Regions from separate parts of the Paenibacillus sp. FSL H3-0310 genome, predicted to be linked through region 4. Evidence: predicted binding sites of a transcription regulator. Region 4 holds the regulator's gene; each other region holds the start of a gene.
The links. The regulator Rex, encoded in region 4, represses fermentation and respiration genes when NADH is low (regulators of the CRP and FNR family bind a similar motif). The targets are predictions, from matches to a motif close to TTGTGAAATATTTCACAA.
Positions count from the first base shown of each region.

Region 1 (2,212 bases), 280 kb from region 4:
ATTGTCCAACGATTGCTGGATTAACCGCACATTTATCAACGTTCATAGCGCCGCTAGTAAGTTTGGCAGCTTCTTCTTTGTTAACAAAGTAGCAGCCATTAGCGATCATTTTCTTTTTCACTTGATCGAAGATTGGTTCTTCGATAATAACAGCTTGCTCGGAAGCACAGATCATACCATTATCAAATGTTTTGGAAAGAATGATGTCCGTTACGGCTTGATCGATATCCGCGCTCTTTTCGATGAATGCAGGTACGTTACCAGGACCTACGCCAAGAGCTGGTTTACCACAGCTATAAGCTGCTTTTACCATTGCAGAACCGCCTGTTGCGAGAATAAGTGCAACGTCAGGGTTGTTCATCAAAGCATTTGTTTTGTCCATCGTTGGCATTTCAATCCATTGGATACAGTTCTCAGGTGCGCCAGCTTTTACAGCCGCATCATGAAGAATTCTAGCAGCTGCTGCACTACACTCTTGCGCAGATGGGTGGAAACCGAATATAATAGGGTTCCGTGTCTTAATCGAAATCAACGCTTTAAACATCGTGGTGGATGTAGGGTTGGTTACCGGTGTGATACCCATTACAATTCCGACGGGCTCAGCAATTTTTTGGAAGCTTTCATAAGCATTGTCTTCAATAACGCCTACTGTTTTATCGTATTTAATTCCGTGCCAGATATATTCTGTCGAGAAGATGTTTTTAGTAATTTTGTCTTCGTAAACCCCGCGGCCAGTTTCTTCTACAGCCAATTTAGCGAGGTACATATGTTTGTCGAGTCCAGCCAACGCCATTGCATGAACGATTGTGTCAACTTGCTCTTGATCCAGCGCCATGAATGCCTCATGTGCTTTTTTCGCTTTATCCACCAAAGTCTGAATATACTCTTCAGCGGTAGTTTGTTTAACTTGGGCGGCGACTTCGTTCTTAACTGCCATCTCCCTCGTCCTCCTGTCAATTTTTAGGTTGTTTTTCTCTACACATTTATCTTATCACATCATTTCCACCTTGTATAGTGAAATCTTTCACAAAGTATAAAGTTTTTTTGATTTGTTTTCAAAGCGCTTTCATTCGATCATTTTATAGGTTTTTTACCATTATTTATGCTGTAATATCCCTTAAATCTAAAGTTTATGTTTAAAAAGACAAGAACCAATACCCATTTTCTACCTTTCCGCTCGCAAAAATATTTTAAAAATGCAAATCTATTTTTGTTGACACTCTATTTTTCCCATGACCCTCTAAAAAATAGTCGGAAACCATCCGTCGTGTTGATTTATAAAAATATCAATAATATAAACATAAAAAAACCGACTCCTAAAGGAGCCGGTTCTGTCCTTCCTTGCCTATTCTACTTTAATTGTATCGAAGAATTTCTCTTGCACTGTTTTTGCAGCAGCTTCAAGCTGTGTCTTGGAATCTGTTCCCTTTTTGGAGAACAGCTCTTGAATTACATTGGACATGGTTGCGTAGTAGTCCTGTGTATTGTATTGCGCTTCCGGTTTACCGTCCAGCAAGCCTAAAATATCAGGGCTGTATTGATATACATTTGTATATTTATCATACACAGCTTTTGTTTTCTTGCCGAAGTCAGAATCTGCAGAATAGTAATCTAAGAGCGGCGGAATAAAGTATTTGCCATCCGTTGTACGTTGTTGCAGAACCGCATCCAGTGCTTCTAGACCTTTATCGGAGAAGTAATCAAATGTAATATAACGGAATGCCATTTCTTGCTCGTCTGGTGTTGCATTTGGATTGATTACAAGGTAGTCACCACCAAGTACCCCAGTGTGTTTTCCGCCTTTTTCCATCGCAGGCATTGGATACGTAAGTACATCTTCTGGTTTCAGACCGCCTTGATTCAACGCTTGCTCAATAACACCGTCAGATCCAGCCATTACCATTGCTGTACGACTTTGTTGGAATGCGCCTACAGCATCACCCCAGCCCAGTGCCCAATCCTGAGGAATCGCGTTTGCTTCCCATCTAAGTTTCTTGTAGAAATCCAGCGCTTTAATCCCAGCCTCAGAATTAAAAGTAGCTACAACCTTACCGCCTTCAATCTTCTGAATTTCACCGCCAGCTTCGAACAGGAAGTTGGTCCAGTTCCAGCCTGCTTCATTCCCTTTACCCATTGGAGCAATACCGGAAATCCCTTTTTTGGTATCAGCTACGCCTTTCGCGGTATTCAGCATATCATCCCAAGTCCAATC
Region 1 is NZ_JBBODC010000001.1:1,312,455-1,314,666, reverse strand. Features, by position in the region: gene adhE (bifunctional acetaldehyde-CoA/alcohol dehydrogenase) at 1-937, opposite strand, end outside; gene MHH63_RS05850 (ABC transporter substrate-binding protein) at 1,346-2,212, opposite strand, start outside.
Region 1: the regulator Rex is predicted to act here: its motif matches at 1,013-1,030, upstream of adhE (bifunctional acetaldehyde-CoA/alcohol dehydrogenase).

Region 2 (2,212 bases), on a different contig from region 4:
TGATTTGATCAGCGTCTGTTTTGGCTTTTAACTTAGTAATCAATTCAACACCTGTATGACCTACAGGAATCAACGCACGTTTTCTGGAATGGCCACCAAATTGGAACAGATGATCAGGTAAGAACTCTACCTTGATATCATCGCGCAGCCATTCGGCAGATGCTAGAGCATTGTCGGCAAGAATACGAACCATCTTTGGATCCCCGAGGTTGTCTCCGCCTTTCATCGTATCATTATAGAACAAGTCAGCCGTGTCATCTGTGATGCCAAGAGCACGTTCAACCCAGTTGTCAGGCGCATTCATCTCACCACCGGAGATCAATGTGTTGCCGCCAACAGCTGGCATTTTCTCGAGCAGAACTACATTAGCTCCAGCGCTCTTCGCTTCGATAGCCGCACTAAAGCCAGCACCCCCGGCACCGATGACGACAACATCATAGGTTTGCTCGACTTCTTCTTTGTCTTTGCTTCCACTGACTGCAGCGCCAGCGACAAGGGTAAGTCCAGACTTCGTAATTGCATCTTGAATGGCTTCGAGATATCCTTTGCTTGTAACTGTAGATCCGCTAATGGCATCAACTTTTGCGCTGTTAGTTGCCATGACCTCTTGCTTGAGCTGCGTATAAACAGGTTCTGCAAGTACTTCATTTTCCTTATGCTCTGTCACTTTAATGTCAGTGATCTTGTTATCTAATAAGGAGACTTGTACTTTAATATCGCCGTGTTTACCTTGCCCAACTCCTTCAAAGACTTGAACTCCGTTTGCATCTGCAGCGGGCTCTGCATCTTTACTGCCGCAAGCAGCAAGCGTGAACATAAGACTGAGGACTAGTAGAATAGATAACAGCTTTTTCGTGTGAGTTCGCATAATATCTCCTTCATTCTGTTGTGGATTGGTTACATACACTAGGGAGAGGAAGATTTGCTAGGCAAATCCTTTATCTCTAGCCTAGACATGAATGTTATTTCATGTGAAAATATGCACAATACCTATTATAGATTTAGTACAGCATTATGTATTTGCACAGATTAGTGTTTTTTTGTCTTTTTCGGGCATGTAAGAAACGGATATTGTGAAGGGCTATGATTACAATGAAATCAATTCACTTAAAAATTACGTTAATCGCAGGAGGCTGCTTCTTGCTGCTGTTCGTTGCATTGCTTGTAACAATATATTTGGAGATGAACCATACGGTTGTCCCTTTGAATAAGAACTTAACGCAGCAAGTGGTTACTGCACGCAGCGACCAGATTGATTATTGGTTTAATCAGCGCATTGGAGAGATAGACATGCTTGCTTCTCTAGCTTCGGACCATCAGTGGACACGAGATGAATTGCTGCAAGAGTTCGATAAGTTCGAGGCGAAGAAGAAAGTAGAGTACGAATCCATACGCGTGGTGGATATTCACGGAAATTCCTGGTCAGCAAGGGACAAGCCTTTTTCGATACTAAACCGACCCTACTATCGAAAACTGCTGAATTCAGATTCCAATTATGTGGTAAGCAATCCGATCGTATCCAAAGCGAATGCAGCCGAAATCGTCGTCATTCTTTATCGCGTGAATCCATCGGTGAATGATGAGGTAGCTTATATTGCCGCAGCCGTCTCCGTCAAGAAGATGAGGGAGATTGCTCAAGATGTAATGCTATATGACCAGTCAGGCCAGCTTATCGTCGATTGCAGAGAGCTGGGTGAAGAAGATGGAGCGGAGGATACAGCAGATAAGAAGAACATGAGTGTATTTGAGGCTCCAATTCAAAATGTGGAAGGCTGGAAGTTAGTACTCAAAGTACCGAATTCAAGTCTATCGTTAGCGGTGATCAAAACCCAGCGGACTGCATTGCTGGTAGGCGTTCTTATCGGTAGTGCGTTTATCGTCTTTCTGGTGCTGCTTGCTTCTTCCATTATTCGTCCAATTCAGTCGCTTCGCCAGGTAATGGAAAATGTGCAGAACGGCAACCAAACCATACGAGCAGATGTTACGCGCTCGGATGAGATCGGCGATCTTGGACGAAGCTTCAATGACATGCTTGTTCAATTATACGCTGTGGAGCAGGACCGAAAGGAGATGGAACTCAGACTGATTCATGAGCAGATCAAGCCGCACTTTTTATACAACACATTGGATACGATCCAGTGGATGGCAACGGAACATGGAGCAGACAATGTGGTGGAGATGGTGGAAGCGCTTAGCGCGTATTTCCGATTAG
Region 2 is NZ_JBBODC010000002.1:277,278-279,489, reverse strand. Features, by position in the region: gene MHH63_RS20720 (flavocytochrome c) at 1-868, opposite strand, end outside; gene MHH63_RS20715 (histidine kinase) at 1,141-2,212, shown strand, end outside.
Region 2: the regulator Rex is predicted to act here: its motif matches at 970-987, upstream of MHH63_RS20720 (flavocytochrome c).

Region 3 (2,212 bases), on a different contig from region 4:
CCGGCATTATTTTTAAAAAGCGTGGCTCAGGGACATTTATAAATCCTTTATACATAAAAAATGAATCTATTTTTAACTACGAAGGCTCTAATTTAGGTGTCACCGACAATTTTCAAATGAATGGGAAGAAGCCAAAGATTAAAGTTTTGAAATTCGAGGTCATTCCACCAACGGAAGATCTGCAACGGGATCTGTTTCTAGGCCCACATGATTTTGTATACAAAATCGTTCGCTTGCGTCTTTTTGATGATGAACCCTTTATGATTGAAACAGGTTATATCCCAATCAAAATTGTACAGAATTTAAATCAGACCATTATTGAAGGATCTATCTTTAATTATTTGGAGGATTCACGAAATCTGGCGGTAACCAAATCCTTTTTATCGATATCCGCAGAACCCTCTGAGGCTACGGATCAAGAGCTGCTGCATTTGCAGGCGAATGAGCCAGTAAGCATTATGGAAGGGATTTTCTTTTTAGATAATGGCACGCCATTTGAATTCTCCCATATGCGCTTCCACTATAAATACTTAAAATTTAATACCTTTGTGTCCGTTCATTAAAAGTAAGACTGGGGAATTTTTCTCGGTCTTATTTTTTTTATTTTGCGCAAAATAGATGAAGGACAAGTAGCAAATACCCCCGCAAACTTCAGTCCATATTTTTACATATATATTAATATTGACGTATTTTTACAGACAATTGACACTGTTTTTCATACTATGTTCATATTTTCACAAAATTGGACCGTATCATTTGTTGAAAAGGTTGAATTAATTTTTGGCGGCGGTATGATGTACTTGTGGAAGAAATTACGGCAATGTAGACACAGAAAAAATTTTGGGGAGTGGAAGAAATGGTATTATCCATGGATGTTGATTACTCATCAAAAACTTATTTAGAGAAGCTTGATGCATACTGGCGCGCAACTAACTACATCTCTGTAGGTCAACTGTATTTGAAAGATAATCCGTTGTTAAGAGAACCGCTGAAAGAAGCAGACGTAAAGATTAAGCCCATTGGACACTGGGGAACTATTCCAGGCCAGAACTTTATTTATGCCCATTTGAATCGGGTCATTACTAAATATGATTTGAATATGTTCTACATCGAGGGCCCTGGTCATGGCGGTCAGGTCATGGTTTCGAACTCCTATCTCGATGGTAGCTATACTGAAATTTATCCGGAAATCACACAAGATATCCCAGGCCTGAAGAAATTGTTCAAACAATTCTCTTTCCCAGGTGGAGTTGCTTCCCATGCTGCCCCTGAAACACCTGGATCGATCCACGAAGGTGGCGAATTAGGTTATTCTCTATCCCATGGTGTAGGTGCAATTCTGGATAATCCAGATTTGATCTCCGCGGTTGTTATTGGTGATGGAGAGGCTGAAACTGGCCCATTAGCGGCTTCATGGTTCTCCAACCGGTTCATCAATCCAGTTACTGATGGTGCAGTTCTGCCGATCTTGCACTTAAATGGTTTCAAAATCAGTAACCCAACGATTCTGTCTCGTCAATCCAAAGAAGAAATTACTGCATACTTTAAAGGTATGGGTTGGGAACCGTTCTTCGTTGAAGGCGAAAATCCTGATCTAATGCATCCGGAAATGGCTAAGGTACTTGATACCATCGTTGAAAGAATTGAAGCGATTCAAAAGAATGCACGTGACAACAATGACCTGACGCGTCCGGTTTGGCCAATGTTGGTCTTCCGTTCTCCTAAGGGCTGGACGGGTCCAAAGCAATGGGATGGTGTTCCGAATGAGAACTCTTTCCGTGCCCATCAGGTGCCGATTCCAGTGGATCAAAAAAATATGAAGCATGCTCCGGCGTTATTGGAGTGGATGAACAGCTATAGACCAGAAGAATTATTTGATGACAATGGTCGTCTGAACGCTGAACTTGCTGAGATTCTGCCAACTGGCGACAGACGTATGGGAATGAACCCAGTTACTAATGCTGGCAACCAAATTAAAGATCTAAACTTACCGAATTTCCGTAAGTTCGCACTTGATAATTCCAAACCAGGTGAAGTAATAGCACAAGATATGGCCGTTCTGGGTAAATACATGAAAGATGTTATCTCTATGAACGAAGAGAACCGCAATTTCAGAATTTTCGGACCGGATGAAACAATGTCCAACCGTCTGGGACCTGTCTTTGAAGTAACGAAACGTCAATGGTTGGATCAAGTGATTGAACCGAATGAC
Region 3 is NZ_JBBODC010000002.1:828,246-830,457, reverse strand. Features, by position in the region: gene MHH63_RS23040 (GntR family transcriptional regulator) at 1-563, shown strand, start outside; gene MHH63_RS23035 (phosphoketolase family protein) at 857-2,212, shown strand, end outside.
Region 3: the regulator Rex is predicted to act here: its motif matches at 723-740, upstream of MHH63_RS23035 (phosphoketolase family protein).

Region 4 (2,212 bases):
AGCTTTTAGAAGATCAGTAACCCGAGCCACTCCGCTAGCCAGCTTCAAATTACTGCCCGGATTATGAGATACACCCACATTATGGCGAGCCAAGATCTCAATCTCTTCATCATTTAAATGAACACCATGTGCAACTATCGAGGGACGTGTGAACATGCCAAGCTTCTCTAAGTGAGCTACAGGACGCAACCCGTAATCCGCCACATTTTGTTCCACTTCACGTTTCGTTTCGGACATATGCGTATGCATCGGTAAATCCAGATCATGCGCTGCCTGCACAAACTTAACCAGGAAGTCCGGAGGGCAAGTATAAGGGGCGTGTGGCGAGATCATAGTAGTAATTCTACCGTCAGCCTTTCCATGCCAGTTACGGGCAAAAGAAATCGCTTCCGCAAGCTTGTGATTCTGTACATCCTCTGGACATAACCCGATCACACCACGCATCAATACGGAACGGATACCTGATAACTCAGCTACCTCGGCTACTCGGTCCATATGATCATACATATCGAGGAAGGTCGTAGTTCCACCCTTCAGCATTTCCAATACAGATAAGGAGGTTCCCCAGTATACATCATCACCGGAGAACTTTTCCTCCATTGGCCACATCTTCTCCTGAAGCCACACTTGTAGCGCTAAATCATCTCCATATCCACGCAGCAAAGACATCGCCGCATGACCATGTGTGTTTACAAGTCCAGGCATGAACAGCAGACGGCTGCCATCAACCACTTGCACTCCAGCTTCCATCTGAGGCTCTTCTTTTCCTATGTAAGTGATTAAATCATCTTCAATAGTCATATATCCACTCAGAACCGGCTCATCCGTTCCCGGAGTCAGAAAATACCCGCCCTTAATTATCGTTTTATTGTTGTTCATGTTCACTTTCTTCCTTTCCATCCCGCAAGTAATAAGCAAGACTTTGCAGATCAGTTGTAAAATCAGCTGCATGCACCCGGATATTCGGTGGTGTCTTCAGAATCACAGGGGCAAAGTTCAAAATTGCTTCAATCCCAGAAGAAATGAGGATATCTGCTACATTTTGAGCTTCTGAATCAGGTACGGTAATAATGGCAATGCGAATACCTTGCTCACGAATTGTGCTGCCTAGTTCATCCATCGGTTGCACAGTAAGGGAGTTGATCTTACGTCCAACCTTAGGAGCGTACGAATCAAATATAGCCGTAATTTTCATAGTATCTTTGAGATATGCATTGTAATTAGACAAGGCATGTCCGAGATTACCTGCTCCAACTAAAGCTACATTAAGCTGTTGATCCAGCTTCAGGATATGACGGATTTTCTCAATAAGATACGTTACATCATATCCGATACCTTTTCTGCCGAAGTCACCAAAATATGCTAAATCCTTACGAATCTGTGCGGGATTAAGATCAAGCTTTTGTCCAAGTTCCTGAGAGGAAACTGTTAATATTTCGCGATTCTGGAGATCATTCAAAAAACGCAAGTACACAGGTAGTCTGCGAACAACGGCTTCTGATATTTTATCCGATTTCATATTTTTCCTCCTAAAAATAGTAATGTTCTTGTGAAAATCCATATTCAAACGTCTACCTCTCCTTATTAAGGACGGTACTGTAACACACCGCCCTTAAGGATAAGGAGGAGCTAAACTGAAGACGAGCGTTTTAAGAAGCGCCGCCATCCTCTAGCCATTCCGCTATGCGAGGGACCATTTGATCAGTAAGCATATGCTCCATTTTGGGACCAGGCAATGAATAAAGGAAATACTTCCCGTAATGAGATTCAATAACCCTTGTATCATAAACAATAACTATTCCGCGATCCTGCGCCGTGCGAACCAGTCTTCCGAATCCCTGCTTAAAACGAATAACCGCTTGAGGAACAGATAATTTCATGAACGGATTCTTCTTCTGGGCCTGTAATAACTCCGACTTCGCTTCCGCCAACGGGTGATTCGGCGGTTGAAATGGAAGTCTCACGATGGCCAGGCAAGTCAGTGCTTCACCTGGAATATCTACACCTTCCCAGAAGCTGCTCGTCCCCAGCAATACGGATGCTGCACTGTCCTGAAAGCGGCGGATCAGCTTGCTCCGGCTGCCACCTTCCACGCCTTGACCAAGCACCGTAATCTCTTGTGAGGCCAAAGCCTCTTTAAGCGGATCATATACCTGACGCAGCATTTTATAAGAAGTAAACAGAACCAGCATCCGCCCACGTGTTGTTTTAG
Region 4 is NZ_JBBODC010000001.1:1,595,831-1,598,042, reverse strand. Features, by position in the region: gene MHH63_RS07180 (amidohydrolase) at 1-879, opposite strand, end outside; gene MHH63_RS07175 (redox-sensing transcriptional repressor Rex) at 866-1,519, opposite strand; gene dinG (ATP-dependent DNA helicase DinG) at 1,650-2,212, opposite strand, start outside.